DNA from 3 places in the Burkholderia contaminans genome. Region 3 is predicted to be linked to each of the others. Evidence: riboswitches for the same ligand, from Rfam matches in the RefSeq annotation. Region 3 holds a riboswitch; each other region holds the start of a gene.
What was found. Region 3 has a riboswitch for cobalamin ahead of cobA (uroporphyrinogen-III C-methyltransferase). Riboswitches for the same ligand answer to the same signal wherever they lie in the genome.
Positions count from the first base shown of each region.

Region 1: linked by a shared signal. The riboswitch ahead of LXE91_RS01125 (FecCD family ABC transporter permease) and the one ahead of cobA (uroporphyrinogen-III C-methyltransferase) in region 3 are both predicted to bind cobalamin.
Region 2: linked by a shared signal. The riboswitch ahead of LXE91_RS18645 (TonB-dependent receptor domain-containing protein) and the one ahead of cobA (uroporphyrinogen-III C-methyltransferase) in region 3 are both predicted to bind cobalamin.

Region 1 covers NZ_CP090640.1:234,150-238,859, forward strand. The annotation lists gene cobT (nicotinate-nucleotide--dimethylbenzimidazole phosphoribosyltransferase) at 1-1,015, opposite strand, end outside; gene LXE91_RS01120 (ABC transporter ATP-binding protein) at 1,068-1,883, opposite strand; partial or broken gene LXE91_RS01125 (FecCD family ABC transporter permease) at 1,880-2,877, opposite strand; cobalamin riboswitch at 3,037-3,287, opposite strand; gene LXE91_RS01130 (hypothetical protein) at 3,442-3,792, shown strand; gene LXE91_RS01135 (cell division protein ZapA) at 3,789-4,103, shown strand; RNA gene ssrS (6S RNA) at 4,184-4,365, shown strand; gene LXE91_RS01145 (EVE domain-containing protein) at 4,437-4,710, shown strand, end outside.
Region 2 covers NZ_CP090641.1:190,294-195,003, forward strand. The annotation lists gene LXE91_RS18630 (Dabb family protein) at 1-404, opposite strand, end outside; gene LXE91_RS18635 (hypothetical protein) at 394-738, opposite strand; gene LXE91_RS18640 (helix-turn-helix domain-containing protein) at 905-1,963, shown strand; cobalamin riboswitch at 2,053-2,245, shown strand; gene LXE91_RS18645 (TonB-dependent receptor domain-containing protein) at 2,587-4,515, shown strand.
Region 3 covers NZ_CP090640.1:2,966,208-2,970,917, forward strand. The annotation lists gene LXE91_RS13780 (cobyrinic acid a,c-diamide synthase CobB) at 1-1,068, opposite strand, end outside; gene cobO (cob(I)yrinic acid a,c-diamide adenosyltransferase) at 1,071-1,673, opposite strand; gene LXE91_RS13790 (cobalamin biosynthesis protein) at 1,711-2,088, opposite strand; gene cobA (uroporphyrinogen-III C-methyltransferase) at 2,085-2,834, opposite strand; cobalamin riboswitch at 3,005-3,241, opposite strand; gene LXE91_RS13800 (CSS-motif domain-containing protein) at 3,539-4,453, shown strand; gene LXE91_RS13805 (EAL domain-containing protein) at 4,450-4,710, shown strand, end outside.

The DNA.
Region 1 (4,710 bases), 1.1 Mb from region 3:
CCATCTCCGTGAGGAATGCGGCGGCCGCACGCACGAGCGGCAGCGCGAGCGCGGCGCCCGTGCCTTCGCCGAGCCGCAGGTCGAGCGCGAGCAGCGGCTTCGCGCCGAAATGCTCGAGCATGCGCCGGTGCCCGGCCTCGTGCGACGCATGCGAGAACACGCAGTAGTCGCGCACGCCGGGCGCGATGCGCTCGGCAACCAGCAGCGCGGCCGTCGCGATGAAGCCGTCGACGAGGATCGTCATCCGCTCGCTCGCGGCCGCGAGATATGCGCCCGTCATCATCGCGATCTCGAAGCCGCCGAACGTTGCGAGCACGTCGAGCGGCGCAATCGCGTGCGAGTGCTTGACGAGCGCGCGTCCGAGCACCGCGCGCTTGTGCGCGAGGCCCTGGTCGTCGAGGCCCGTGCCGCGCCCGACGCACGCGTCGATCGGCACGCTGAGCAGGCGGCTCATCAGGCACGCAGCCGACGACGTATTCGCGATTCCCATCTCGCCGAAACCGATCACGTTCGTGCCGAGCGACGCATGCAGGCGCACGCGTGCCGCGCCGGCCGCGAGCGCCGTCATCGCCTCGTCGCGCGTCATCGCCGGCTCCGCCGCGAAGTTGCGCGTGCCGCGCGCGACCGGCAGCGACACCAGCCGGTCGGACAGCGGCAGCGGCGACGCAACACCCGCATCGACGATCTCGAGCGTACTCTGCGCGACACCGGAGAATGCGTTGATCGCCGCGCCGCCCGCGAGGAAGTTCGCGACCATCTGTGCGGTCACCGCTTGCGGATAAGGACTCACGCCCTCGGCGGCGATCCCGTGATCGCCGGCAAACACGATCATCACGGGACGCTGCACGACCGGCCGCTCGGTATGCTGGATCAGGCCGATCTGCAACGCGATCGCCTCGAGCTGGCCGAGGCTGCCGGGCGGTTTGGTCTTGTGGTCGATCACGTGCTGCAGGCGCTTGCGCAGCACCTCGTCGAGCGGCGCGATCGGCGGCGGGAAGTGGGTCGGGGTCGTCATCAGGAAGCCGTGTCGTTGGCGCGGCATGCGCCGCGCATCGAAAAAGGAAAGATCATTGTCGCTCGGGCCACGCCGGCAGCAGCGCATCGCGGCCGTTCTCGCGGATCAGCACGAGCGGATAGCCGAACGCGTCGCTCGCGCGCTCGGGCGTCAGCACGTCGTGCACGGGGCCGGCCCACGCATGGCCGCGACCGTCGAGCAGCAGTGCGTGCGTCGCGAAACGCCGTGCGAGATTCAGATCATGGCACGAGAACAGCACCGTGCGCGGGCCTGCGTCGAGCCAGGCGGCCAGCGCGGTCAGGCAATCGATCTGATGATGCAGGTCGAGATGCGCGAGCGGCTCGTCGAGCAGCATCAGCGGCGCATCCTGGCACAGCGTCGCGGCGAGCGCGACGCGTTGCCGCTCGCCGCCCGACAGCGACAGCACGTCGCGCGACGCCAGCGCAGCGAGGTCGAACGTTGCCAGCGCGTCATGCGCGGCCGCGCGATCGCCGTCACGCTCCCAGCCCCAACCACCGAGATACGGAAAACGGTTGAGCAGCACCGTGTCGAACACGGTCGCGCTGAATGCGTCGTGCAGTTGCTGCGGCATCAGCGCGCGGCGCTGCGCGAGCTGCTCGGGTGGCCATGCGGCAAGCCGCCGGCCATCGATCTCGACGTGTCCGCCGGCCGGCGGCTGCAGCCCTGCGAGTGTCGCGAGCAGCGTCGTCTTGCCCGCGCCGTTCGGCCCGACGACGCACCAGATCTCGGCGGGACGAAACACCTGGGTGAAGCCGTCGAGCAGCGTACGCGCGCCGGCCTTCAGCGTCAGGCCGACGGCCGCGCAGCTCATGTCGCCGGCCGTGGCGTGCAGTGCGGCCCTCGTCATCGCATCGACCTCCTCAACAACATCCACAGGAACACCGGCACGCCGATCAACGCGGTCATCACGCCGACCGGCAATTGCGCGGGCGCGATCACGGTGCGTGCGAGCAGGTCGGCCGCCATCACGCCGCCGCCGCCCGCGAGCATCGCGGCGGGCAACAGCATTCGCTGGTCGTTGCCGAAGGCGAGCCGCAGCGCATGCGGCACGACGAGACCGACGAAGCCGATCGTGCCGGCCGTCGTCACCGCGGCTGCAGCGGCCAGCGACGCGACGAGATAGATCCGCACGCGCACGCGCGCAACGGGCACGCCGAGCGCGAGCGCGGTCGCGTCGCCGCGCAGCAGCACGTTCAGTTGCGGCGCGGCCGGCAGCGCGACGCAGCCGGCCAGCAGCAGCGCCCCCACGCGAACCACGGCGCGGTCACGCCGTTGAGGTCGCCGGTCAGCCAGAAGATGATCCCGCGCAGGCGTGCGTCGGGCGCGAGCGACAGCAGCAGCGTGACGAGTGCGCCCCACCCGGCCGCGATCACGACGCCCGTGAGCAGCAACCGCGGCGACGCATCGCGCGATTCGGCGCGCCCCAGCTCGCGGCGCGCGAGACCGAGCACGAGCGCGACCGACACGAGCGAGCCGGCGAACGCCGACGCATCGACGAGCCACCACGCGCCGCCCGCGATCATCGCGACGAGCGCGAAGCCGGCCGCGCCACCCGACACGCCGAGCACGTACGGCTCCGCGAGCGGATTGCGCAACAGTACCTGCAGCAGTGCGCCGGCCAGCGCGAGCAGCGCGCCGCATGCGAAGCCGGCAAGTGCGCGCGGCAGGCGCAGCGTGCGGACGATATCGGCGAACAGCGCGTCGCCGCCATGCGGCACGAGCGACGCGAGCGCCTGCCATGGCGACATCGGCACGCTGCCGATCGACAGCGACGCGACGAACAGCAGCGCAACCATGGCGGCCAGCCCGGCCCAGATCGCGGCAGCGCGTGCGGCGCTCATGCCGCGCACGGCGCCGCACACGACGTGCGGCGTACCCGCTTGCGGGTGCCGGCCGGTCGTGACCTGAACGCCGCGCGGACGATTGGGGTCAGCATCGAAGAAGATTCCATGAAGCATGGCGCGCCCCGCCTCCCCGCGGGCCGCGCGTCACGAAGCCCGTGCGGGCTCCCCGTCTCGGCCGGTATCCGGGCTGGCGGCGGTCCGGCTCGCCTTCCCGCGCGATGACGCGCAGTGGCCCGCGCCCGCATGCAGGACTTGCACACGAAACGCGCCCGAGCCGGCCTGCGTCACGAGACGCGGCCGCTTACCGTTGCGGGGGCAGCGCAGGTTGGCGAGCGTCTGGCGCCCGCGCCCTGCTTCCCGTTTAACCGCGCGTTCCACGCGCGAGCACCGAGGCGGCGCCAGTTTAGGAGCGGGTCGCGCGAGCGTCAAGGAAGCGTCCGGACACGCACGGGACCCGCCGATTCGCGGCAAGAAGCAGGGGTGTTACGACTGGAAACGTTACAGATGTCGGATTGCGCGTTATTCCGCGCTAAAATGCTGGGTCTTTAGAGGACGCAGCAAATGCTCAACGAACTCGAAACCCTATCTCAAAATATTGGCCGTCTGATTTCGCTGAACAAGCGCTATCACTCGGAACGGCTCGCGCTCGAGGAGCAGGTCGCGCAATTGCGCGCGGATGCGGACACTGTCCGCGCGGAACTCGCGCAACTGCGCGATGAACGCAATGCACTTGCGGCCGAGCGTGACACGCTGTCGGCAAAGATCGACGACGCCCAGGTGAAACTGAACGCGATTCTCGAAAAGCTGCCGCGCTCGAAAAGTGCGGAGCAAGCCGACAACCAGCTCGACCTGCTGGATGCGCAGGCGCGTACGGATGGCGATGACGCGGCCAGCCACGGAGAACATGCATGAGCACCAAGCAGATCGAAGTCTCGATTCTCGGTCAGGCCTATCGGCTCGCCTGTTCGGCCGAGACCGAAGCGGCGCTGCTCGAAGCGGTCGCGCGCGTCGACGCCGAAATGTCGAAAATCCGCTCGAACAGCTCGGTACGCGGCACCGATCGCATCGCAGTGATGGCCGCGCTGTCGCTCGCGTCCGAATTGCTGCGGCTGCAAACGAGCGTGCGCCACGGTGAAGCATTTCCGGCGGAAGAAATCCGTCGTACAATGCACCAGATGAACGAACAACTCGGCGCGGTGCTCGCACAGCACGAGACGCAGTAACGTTTGATCGATGCGTCGATTCCCCTTGATCTCGGCGATCAACGGTGGTCAAATTGGCGCAACGAAACACAGTTCAGTCAGCTTCCCTGCCTGGTTCGCCAAGGTCATATATTCCTTGAACCAATGCCATGTGCACGGTTGCGGAAATTTGTAGCACGGGCGCGCGCGTCACTCTGTCTGATGTACCCGAAGTGCTGCTAACTGCGACCAATTCTGAACCTCAGGTTCAGGATGCCGGCCTAGCGGCCAAGGCGGGGGCCTATCCAACGGCATCGGGCGAAGCCCGGTGCCGTTTTCTTTTGTAGCAGCCTCTTTCTGCGTCGATCACGATCCATGCAATACTGGCTGATGAAGTCCGAACCGGACGAAGCAAGCATCGACGATCTCGCCAACGCACCGCAGCGCTCGCTGCCGTGGACCGGCGTGCGCAACTATCAGGCGCGCAATTTCATGCGCGACACGATGAAGATCGGCGACGGCGTGCTGTTCTATCACTCGAGTTGCCCCGAGCCGGGCATCGCGGGCCTCGCCGAAGTGTCGTCGACGCCCTACCCCGACCCCACGCAGTTCGACCCGAAAAGCCCCTATTACGATCCGAAGTCGACTC
Region 2 (4,710 bases), on a different replicon from region 3:
ATGCCGGGCATGAACGCGGGCATCTGCAGCAGTTCGCGTTCGAGCGCGGCGATCCGCACTGTGCCGGCCTGCGGCGGCGTGCGCAGCATCAGCGTGCGCCACACGCCCTCGCGCAGCGCCGGTTCGCGCAGGCCGCCGCCGATCGCGCGGCATCGAGCGCCGTCGATGCGCTCGATGCCCGGCAATCGAGCCAATGCGCCGAAATCCACCGTACCGTCGGCCGCCGACTCGTCGCGCAATACGTCGAGCGTGTAGTCTCCCGCGCCCCAGCTGCCGTCCAGATTGCGTGCCAATGCCACGCGTTTCGTGCCGGCCCGCGCGTGCGCGGCTGCGTGCAATGCATGCTCGATCGCGCCCGCATCGCAATCCGCCGACACGAATACCTGTGCCGTGTCATGCCGCATGATCGACCTCCGTCAGCGCGGGAAGCGGCGCATCGGCGTCCGTCATCACATGGCGGCGGCGCACGTCGCACAGCGCGTCGACGGCCATCCAGAAACCGACCACGTCGGCATCCGTCAGCGCGCGCATCCGGTAGTAGGCCGGCGCGTCGGCCACGTGCCAGGTCAGCCACAGCGTGCTCCACTGCCCCGGCACCGCGACGGGCGGCGACACCCAGCGGCCGGTTGCCGTCAGCCCGCGCGCCGCGTGGCCCGGCAGGTAGCGGTCGCGCAGCAGTGCAAGCACATCGGGAATACGCTCGGGCGCGAGCGTGATTTCGTCTACGATCTGGATCATTCGCGTGTCGTCCGGGGTCGTTCGTTACAGGATGCGCAGCGTGCCTACGCCGTTTCGGTGAGGCCGAAGGCGGTCGGCGTGGATAGCATTCTTGCGTGGCGACGGTTGTCGGACCCCTACCACCGCGCTCACCGACCCCTGTCACAACGCTCAGATCGGGAGACTCATGAAACAGCGCGCCATGCCGGCCCGCGGCCGCATCTTGCCGGGCCTCGGTGCACGCCTGCTGAGCGAACTCACGCGCAGCGGCGCGCCGCCGGCCGACCGCGACGCGCAGCCGCCGCAACCGGCAGCGACGCCCGGCGATTTCGTCGCGCTGTACCGCGACGCGATCGAACGCCTCGAGGCGCAGGTCGCGCGTGGCGACGGCCACCCGCCGATGCGCAAGCGCGAAGTCGACCTGATGTGCCGCTGCCTGCTGAGCTGCGCGACGCTCGACGACGCGATCCGCTGCGCGCGCGAATTCGGCGAGATGCTGACGCCGCGCGCCGGCGCGCTGTCGCTCGCCGTGCGTGACGGGCGCGCGACGTTCCGGATGGATTCGCTGCGCCGCACACGCAGCCCGGCCGCGTGCCTCGTCGACCTGACAGGGCTGTTCTGCTATCTGCAGCTGTTCGGCTGGCTGATCGGGCAGCCGCTGCGGCCGACCGACGTGTGGCTCGGCCATCCGCGCCGCGACGACGCGATGCCTTTGCTGGGGCTGTTCAACGCGCCGGTCGAGGTGGGCCGCAAGAGCTACGGCTTCGCATTCGATGCGGGGCGGCTCGAGTGCCGCGTGATCCGGCAGCCGGCCGAGCTCGACGCGTTTCTCGTCGATTTTCCGTTTCGCCTGATCGATGCGGCGCCGGCCGTCGTGTCGTGGGCGCAGCAGGTGCGCGGCTTTCTCGATGCGGCGCTCGCGCACGAGCAGGCGTTGCCGGCACTCGCCGAGCTGGCCGGGTGGCTCGGCGTGAGCGAGGCGACGTTGCGGCGGCGGCTGGCGGCCGAAGACAGCGGTTATCACGTGCTGCGGGAGCAGTGTCTCGCCGAGGCTGCGCAACGCTGCCTGCGCGAGTCGGACTGGCCGGTCGCGCGGATCGCCGCGCATCTCGGGTTCGGCGGCGAGGAAGCCTTCCGCCGCGCGTTCGTCAGGTGGACAGGTGTCGCCCCGACCCGGTTCCGGCGCGATTGCATGGCAGCAAACCACGCCATTTCGTCAGACATGAAACGCGCCATCGACGCATGAAAGACAGGATTTCGAAAGTTTTTGCGCATCGATGACGTTTTTTCGCATCCGCGGGCTGCCCGACAATTGACGCGCCGGAGCGCACGCCATTACCCTTGCGCGCTGATGGTTCCCAGGGATGGGATCAAAAGGGAACGCAGGAGAGGCCGCGCCTCGAATCTGCGGCTGCCCCCGCAACTGTGAGCGGCGAATCCGTGCCACTGCATGCCACTGGGAAACCGGGAAGGCCGGCACGAATCAGGACCCGCGAGCCAGGAGACCTGCCATCGACCCGAGGTCCAAGCAGCCGCACCGGGCGGGGTGTCCCGGCGCGCCAGGCACCGCCATTGGCGGTCGCCCGTTGCATGGACGGCCCGACCTCAGGATCCGCCCGATGTCCACTGTTACCGCACCTGCTTCCTCACCGGAAGCGTCGCGCCGGCACACCGCCGGCATGCACGGCCCGCCAGCTCGCGCGCGCCGCTCCCTATCGATCGCGTCCGCCGGCATGTGCCGCGCCGACGCCCGCGACCGCGGCCCGCTCGACCCGGCCGCGCGATAGCCCGATCACGGATAACAAAACCGGTGCTGCCGCCGCGCGCTCACGATCGACGCATGCGCAGCCCGACCACAACGACAGCCTCATGAAGATTCGACACCTCCTTGCCACGTCCGCCGCGACCGCGCTTCTCTCGCCGCTCGCCCACGCCGCCGGCGACACCACGGTTGCGCAACCGGCCCCGGCCGCCGACGCCGCCGACCTGCCGACGATCAACGTCACCGACACACGCCGGCTGCCCGAGTCGTTCGACCAGCGCTATGCGACGACCCAGGTGCTCACGCGCACCGATCTCGACCGGCTGTCGCCGAGCGACCCGAGCATCACGCAGGCGCTCGCGACGCTGCCCGGCGTGACCGTCTCGCAGAACGGCGGCCCCGGTTCGTCCGCGTCGGTCAGCATCCGCGGCTCGTCGGCCAGCCAGGTCGCCGTGTTCATCGACGGCATCCGCATCGGCTCGCCGACCACCGGCATCGCGCCGTGGGCCGACCTGCCGACCGAAGCGTTCGAACGTGTGGAAGTGATCTCGGGGCCGGCCGCCGCGTCGTTCGGCGCCAATGCGATGGGCGGCGTCGTGCAGCTCTTCACGCGCCGCGCGGCCAACCAGCCGAACCAGACCACCGTGTCGTTCGGCGGCGGGTCGAACAAGGCGTTCGACACGCAACTGCGCACGTCGGGCACGGTGCCGTCGACCGGGCCGCTCGCCGCACTCGGCGGGCTCACCTACTCGCTGGGCCTGCACTCGTACAACACGGCCGGCATCGACGCGACGCGCCCCTTCGCATACGGGCACGAGGCGGGCCGCAACCCGTACCATGCGCAGGATCTCGATGCGCGCGTCGGCTACGCACGCGACAACTGGTCGATCTCGACGTTCGCGCTGTATCACCGGTCCGATCTGTCCTACGACAACAGCGGCTACGCGAACCGCCAGCTCGATCATCAACTGACGACCGGTATCGCGTTCCACCTCGACATCACGCCGGACACGCAGTTCGACCAGTCGTTCGGTTATGCGAACGATCGCGGGTTCATCTACGCGAGCGATCCGGCCATCCCGACCGACCAGATCAACTCGCAGCGCATCAGCACGTCGACGTCGTTGACGCACCAGGAGCGCGGATTCCATCTGTTCGGGCTGCCGCTGTCGGGCGAAACCAAGCTCGCATACGACTTCACGCGCGAGCAGGCATTCCTGCCTGTCGACATTCCGAACGGCGTGCCGACGCGCAACGATTCCGCGTTCTCGCTGCACCAGTCGGCGACGCTCGGCAGCGTGACGATGTTCCTCGCGGGGCGTCATGAAATCATCGCCGGGCAGTCGGTGAATACGGGTAACGCGGCGCTCGCGTGGGCGATCACGCCGGTATACACGGCGCGCGCGTCGTACGGCAATGCGTTCAAGCTGCCGTCGTTCAACGACCTGTACTACCCCGGCTACGGCAATCCGAACCTCAGCCCGGAACGCAACACGTCGGTCGAGGCAGCGATCGATGCGAACACGTCGTATGGCACGTTCACGGCCGCGATCTACGATACGCGCGTCACCAACCTGATCGCGTACAACCCGGCGACGTTCTCGCCGATGAACATCGGCCGCGCGCATATTCGCGGGATCGACCTGTCGTACAAGGGGACGATCGGCCGCTCGACGCCGGTAAGCCTGGCAGTCGGGATCCTGAATCCGCAGGACGAAACCAACGACTCGTGGCTCAACCGCCGGCCGCGCCAGACGGTCAGCCTCAACATCGATCACACGTGGGACGAACTGCACCTGCATGCGTTGAGCACGGGGGCGTCGCTGCTTTATGGCGGCACGACGTTCGACGATCCGGCGAATTCGACCTATCTGCCTTCGTACCTGACGGTGGGCCTGCGCGCGTCGTACCGGATCAATTCGCACCTGACGGTGTCGGCGACGGTGTCGAATCTGTTCGATCGGCAGTACATGACCGCGTATGGGTACAACACGCTCGGGCGGACGGCGTTCGGGAAGGTGAGTTATACGTTCTGACGGGAATGGGGAGGCGTTGGCCGGACAGGTGGCAAGGCCTCTCGTTTGACATGGTGCATCCGATGCCTGCGCCGCCGGGTTCGTGAAACGGGTGATGCCACCCCAAAACCGGGCGATGGACCGACGACTACCGAGCCGTCGGTCTTTCGTCGCACTGCGCACGTTGCTGTCCGTGTCAACGCTGTTAGACTGCGG
Region 3 (4,710 bases):
CGCGAACCGGCGCTGCATCGTCGCGTGACCCGGCAACAGCCCCAGCATCGGCGTCGTCACGCCGTCCACGTCGGTCAGCGATTCGCACAGATACACCATCCCCCCGCATTCCGCGACGATCGGCCGGCCGGCCGAGGCGTGCGCGCGAATCGTTCGCGCGGTCGCGGCATTCGCCGCGAGTGTCGCCGCATGCAGTTCCGGATAGCCGCCCGGCAGGAACAGTGCGTCGCAATCGTCCGGCACGGGTTCGTCGGCGAGCGGCGAGAAGAACCGCAATTGCGCACCGAGCGCGTCGAGCAACGCAAGATTCGCCGGATAGATGAACGAAAAAGCCCCGTCGCGCGCCACCGCGATCCGCTTGCCGGCGAGCGCACGCGGCAGCGGCGCCGCTACATCCGGTTCCGCGAACGCAACGGCCGGCGGCAACTCGGCAAGCGCCGTCTGTGCGAGCACGTCGGCCGCGCGATCGAGCCGCGCATCGAGATCGTCGATGTCGTTCGGCTGGTGCAGGCCGAGATGCCGCTCCGGCAGCGCGATGCCCGCATCGGCCGGCACGTGCCCGAGCCAGCGCAAATCGTCGGGCATCGCCTGTTGCAGCAGTTCCGCGTGTCGGGCCGACCCGACGCGATTCGCCAGCACGCCGTGAAACGGCAGTCCCGGCCGGAACCGCGCGAGCCCGAACGCGATCGCGGCGAACGTCTGCGCCATCGACTTCGCGGAAATCACCGCGACGACCGGCACGCCGAACGCGGCCGCGAGGTCGGCGCTGCTCGGCGTGCCGTCGAACAGCCCCATCACGCCTTCGATCAGGATCAGGTCCGCGTCGCGCGCGGCATCGGCCAGCAGCGCGCGGCAGCCGGCCTCGCCGACCATCCCGAGATCGAGCGCATGCACGGGCGCGCCGCTCGCGCGTTCGAGCAGCATCGGATCGAGAAAATCGGGCCCGGTCTTGAACACGCGCACGCGCCGGCCGAGCCGGCGGTGCAGCCGTGCCAGGCCAGCCGTCACCGACGTCTTGCCCTGGCCCGACGCGGGCGCACTGACGAACAGCGCAGGGCAGGCGGGCATGCTCAGAACTCCACGCCGCGCTGCGCCTTCACGCCTTGCTCCTTGTACGGATGCTTGACGAGCCGCATTTCGGTGACGAGGTCGGCCGCGTCGATCAGCGCATCGGGCGCATGCCGCCCGGTCACGACGACGTGCACCGAATCGGAACGCGCAGTCAGCGTCGCGAGCACCTCGTCGAGCGGCAGGTATTCGTACTTCAGCACGGTGTTCAGCTCGTCGAGGATCACCATCCGGTAGTCGCCGCTCTCGATCATCCGGCGCGCCTCGTCCCAGCCCTTGCGCGCGGTTGCGATGTCGGCGTCGCGATCCTGCGTGTTCCACGTATAGCCGTCGCCCATCGTGACGAAATCGCATTCGGCCACCGCACCGAGGAAGTCGCGCTCGGACGTATGCAGCGCACCCTTGATGAACTGCACGACACCGAGCCGCATGCCGTGGCCGAGCACGCGCACGGCCATGCCGAACGCGGCCGTGCTCTTGCCCTTGCCGTTGCCGGTGTTGACGATCAGCAGGCCCTTTTCGTTGACGGCGGCGGCCTGCTTCTTCTCGTGGCCCGCACGGCGGCGTTCGGTCATCCGTTGATGGGATTCGGCGTCGGTTTTCATCGGATTCGTCCTGTCGAAAGAAAGCGAAACAAAGGGTTCAGAGCGGGCCGGCGAGTGCGACCGTCACGCCGTCCCGGATGGATTTGGGGCCCAGCAGCCGGCCGTGCGGCGCCGCGAGCTGTGCGCAAGGCTCGGCCACGCCCGCGACGCCGAAGCGGGCGAGCGCGGCATCCGACGGGCCGCTCGCGGCCAGCTCCGGGCGGCTCGCGAGCTGCGCCGCATCGAACGCGACGAGCGGCCAGCCGCGTCGCGCGCACAGCGTGCGCAGCGCACGGGCGCGCGCCTTGTCGGCGAGCGTGGCCACGAGCGCCGGTTCGGCGGCCGGGTACGGCATCAGCGCCGCGCGGATCGCGGCATCGAGTTGCGCGGCCGTCACGCCGGCACGGAAACCAATGCCGAGTGCGACACGCATCATGCGCCGCCGCCGAGCGCGGCACGTACCGCGGGATCGTCGGCGAACGCCGCGACGCGGCCGATCACGACGATCGCGGGTGAACCGATGCCGGTGGCGTCGATACGTTCGACGAGCGTGTCGAGCGTGGCGAGCACGTGCCGTTGTTCGACGCGCGTCGCGTTCTCGATCGCCGCGCACGGCGTCTCGCCGGGCAGGCCGCCTTCGCGCAGCGCGGTTGCAATCGCGTCGAGCCGGCGAATGCCCATGTAGATGACGATCGTCATGCGCGTGGCCGCGAGTGCGCGCCAGTCGGGTTCGTCGGCGCCCGCGCCGTGGCCCGTGACGAAGATCACGCCCTGCGCATCGCCGCGCTGCGTGACCGGGATGCCGATGGCAGCCGGCGCGGCGATGCCCGCGGTAACGCCGTTCACGACCTCGACCGGGAATCCCGCCGCGCCGAGCGCGGCCAGCTCCTCGCCGCCGCGGCCGAACACGAACGGATCGCCGCCCTTGAGCCGCGCGACGCTGCGGCCCGCGCGCAGATGCGCGAGCATCGCGGCGACGATCGTCTCCTGCGGCGTCGATGCATGGCCGCCGCGCTTGCCGACGTGCTCGACGTGCGCATCGGCGCGCGCATGGCGCAGCACGTCGGGATTCACGAGATCGTCGACGAGCAGCACGTCCGCCACGCCGATCGCGTGGGCGGCCTTGAGCGTCAGCAGGTCGGCATCGCCCGGGCCGGCGCCGATGAGCCAGGCGCGGCTCATCGGGCGCGGCACGGCGCGCACCGTGTCGTAACGGGGAAAAGGGGCAGGCGGGCGGCCCGGCGGCGGCCAGCGGACAGGTGAACCATGACGAATCGAACGAAGCTCGCGCGGACGCGGGCGGAATGCGCACCTCATCCGTCCCCCGCGGATCGGGCGTTCGGCGAGCGTCGGGCTCGCCCCTTGCGTCGGCCGGTATCCGGGCTGGCCGCTTGCCGGGCCGCAGCCTTCCCGCCCGGCTGAAGGGCAGTGGCATCGAGGGCGGCCTGGGCGCGTGCGCGGGGAAGCGCGTCGCGCGGGCGGCGTACCGTTGCGGGGACAGCACAGGCCGGGCGGTGGTCCGCCTCCTGTTTCCCGTTTAACTGCACGCGCGGAATGCGCATGCGAGCACCGAACGCGGCGCTACGATAGCACAGCGCACATCGGGCACGGCGCCGGCGAACCGGGCCCGTATCCGTTCGGTACTCGATCCGGCGGCGCTGCGTTGTCCGGCCGTAATATTGGTGTGCGATCCTCTGGCCAACGTCACGACCAAGGCGCGGGCTTCGGGCCCCCGGTCGCACGAGGCTGACGAAATCCATACCAAAATCGGCTCGCTCTGCCGGACCTGCAGGGCGATGACCACTACATCGCAAAGCGCTGCACCTATGCCGAACGTACGCAGGTGGACAACCTCCCATGGGGCCGGCCATGCACTCGCTATCTGCGTGCTGGTCGTTTCGGCAGGACTGGCGTTGGCAGTGTGGCCACAGGTCACGAAGATCGTGCTGGCGCGATCGGTTGCCGCGCTGGGGATGCAAGTCGTCCAGCAGATCGACGTTGTATTCGACTCGGCGGCCAGGACGCTTGCCGACGTCGATGCCTCGCCGTACGCCGCCTGCTCGCCCCAGGATCGGCGCCTGTTGCGATCGGCTTCCGTGCAGTCGAAGTACATCAAGGACGTCGGACGCCTGTCGGGCCCCGATCTGCTCTGCACGACGATGCTGGGCGTGCTGCCCAGGCCCTTTGCGCCGAAGCGGCAGCCATTCCGGCTGACCGACGCGATGTCGGCCTTCTGGACTGTGCCGTTGTTGTCGAGCCCCGACACGCTGGGGCTGGTGGTCGCCGGGGGGAGGGCGAACCTGCTGATGGATCTGGACGCCTTCAGGGTGCCGCCGCCTCCGGGCCTGCACTACGTGATCGAACTCAAGGACCACCCGGCCGCGCTCGTCATCGGACTCGACAAGCGCGGCGTCCCGGCGTACGTCGATGCCGGCCAGGTGCCGGGGTTTCGGGACGGCAAACCATTCTGCTCGGCGCGGGTGCCGCTGTGCACCGTCGTCGTCGTGACGCCGCAGGCGCTCGCGAACGCGCGTCGGCGCGCCGGCTGGCTGCTGGGGATCGCCGCCGGCGCGGCGGGCTGCTGTCTGGGGCTCGGCGCGTGGGTGCTGCACCGGCGCTGGGCCGCGCTCCCGGCGCAGATACGTCGAGCGCTGGCAAACGGGCAATTCGTCCTGCGCTATCAGCCGATCGTTGCGCTGGGCGCGTCATCGCGAATCGTCTCCGCCGAAGCGCTGATCCGCTGGACCGGCGGGCCGGCCGCCCCGACGTGTTCATTGCCGAGGCCGAACGCGCGGGCATGATCGTCGACGTCACGGCGTTCGTCGTACGCACGGTCCTGCGGGAGATGCGCGTGCTGTTCGACAGCAGGCCGGACTTTTGCGTCACCATCAACGCCAGCGCGCCCGAATTGCGGGACGGCAGCCTGATGGCGACGCTGAACGGCTGCTGGCCGGCCGGATTGCCGCGCCGGCATGTCGGCGTCGAACTGACCGAACGGTCGACCGTGGAGCTGCCGGAAATCGTGCCGGCACTGCGGCAATTGCGCGAGCTCGGGCAT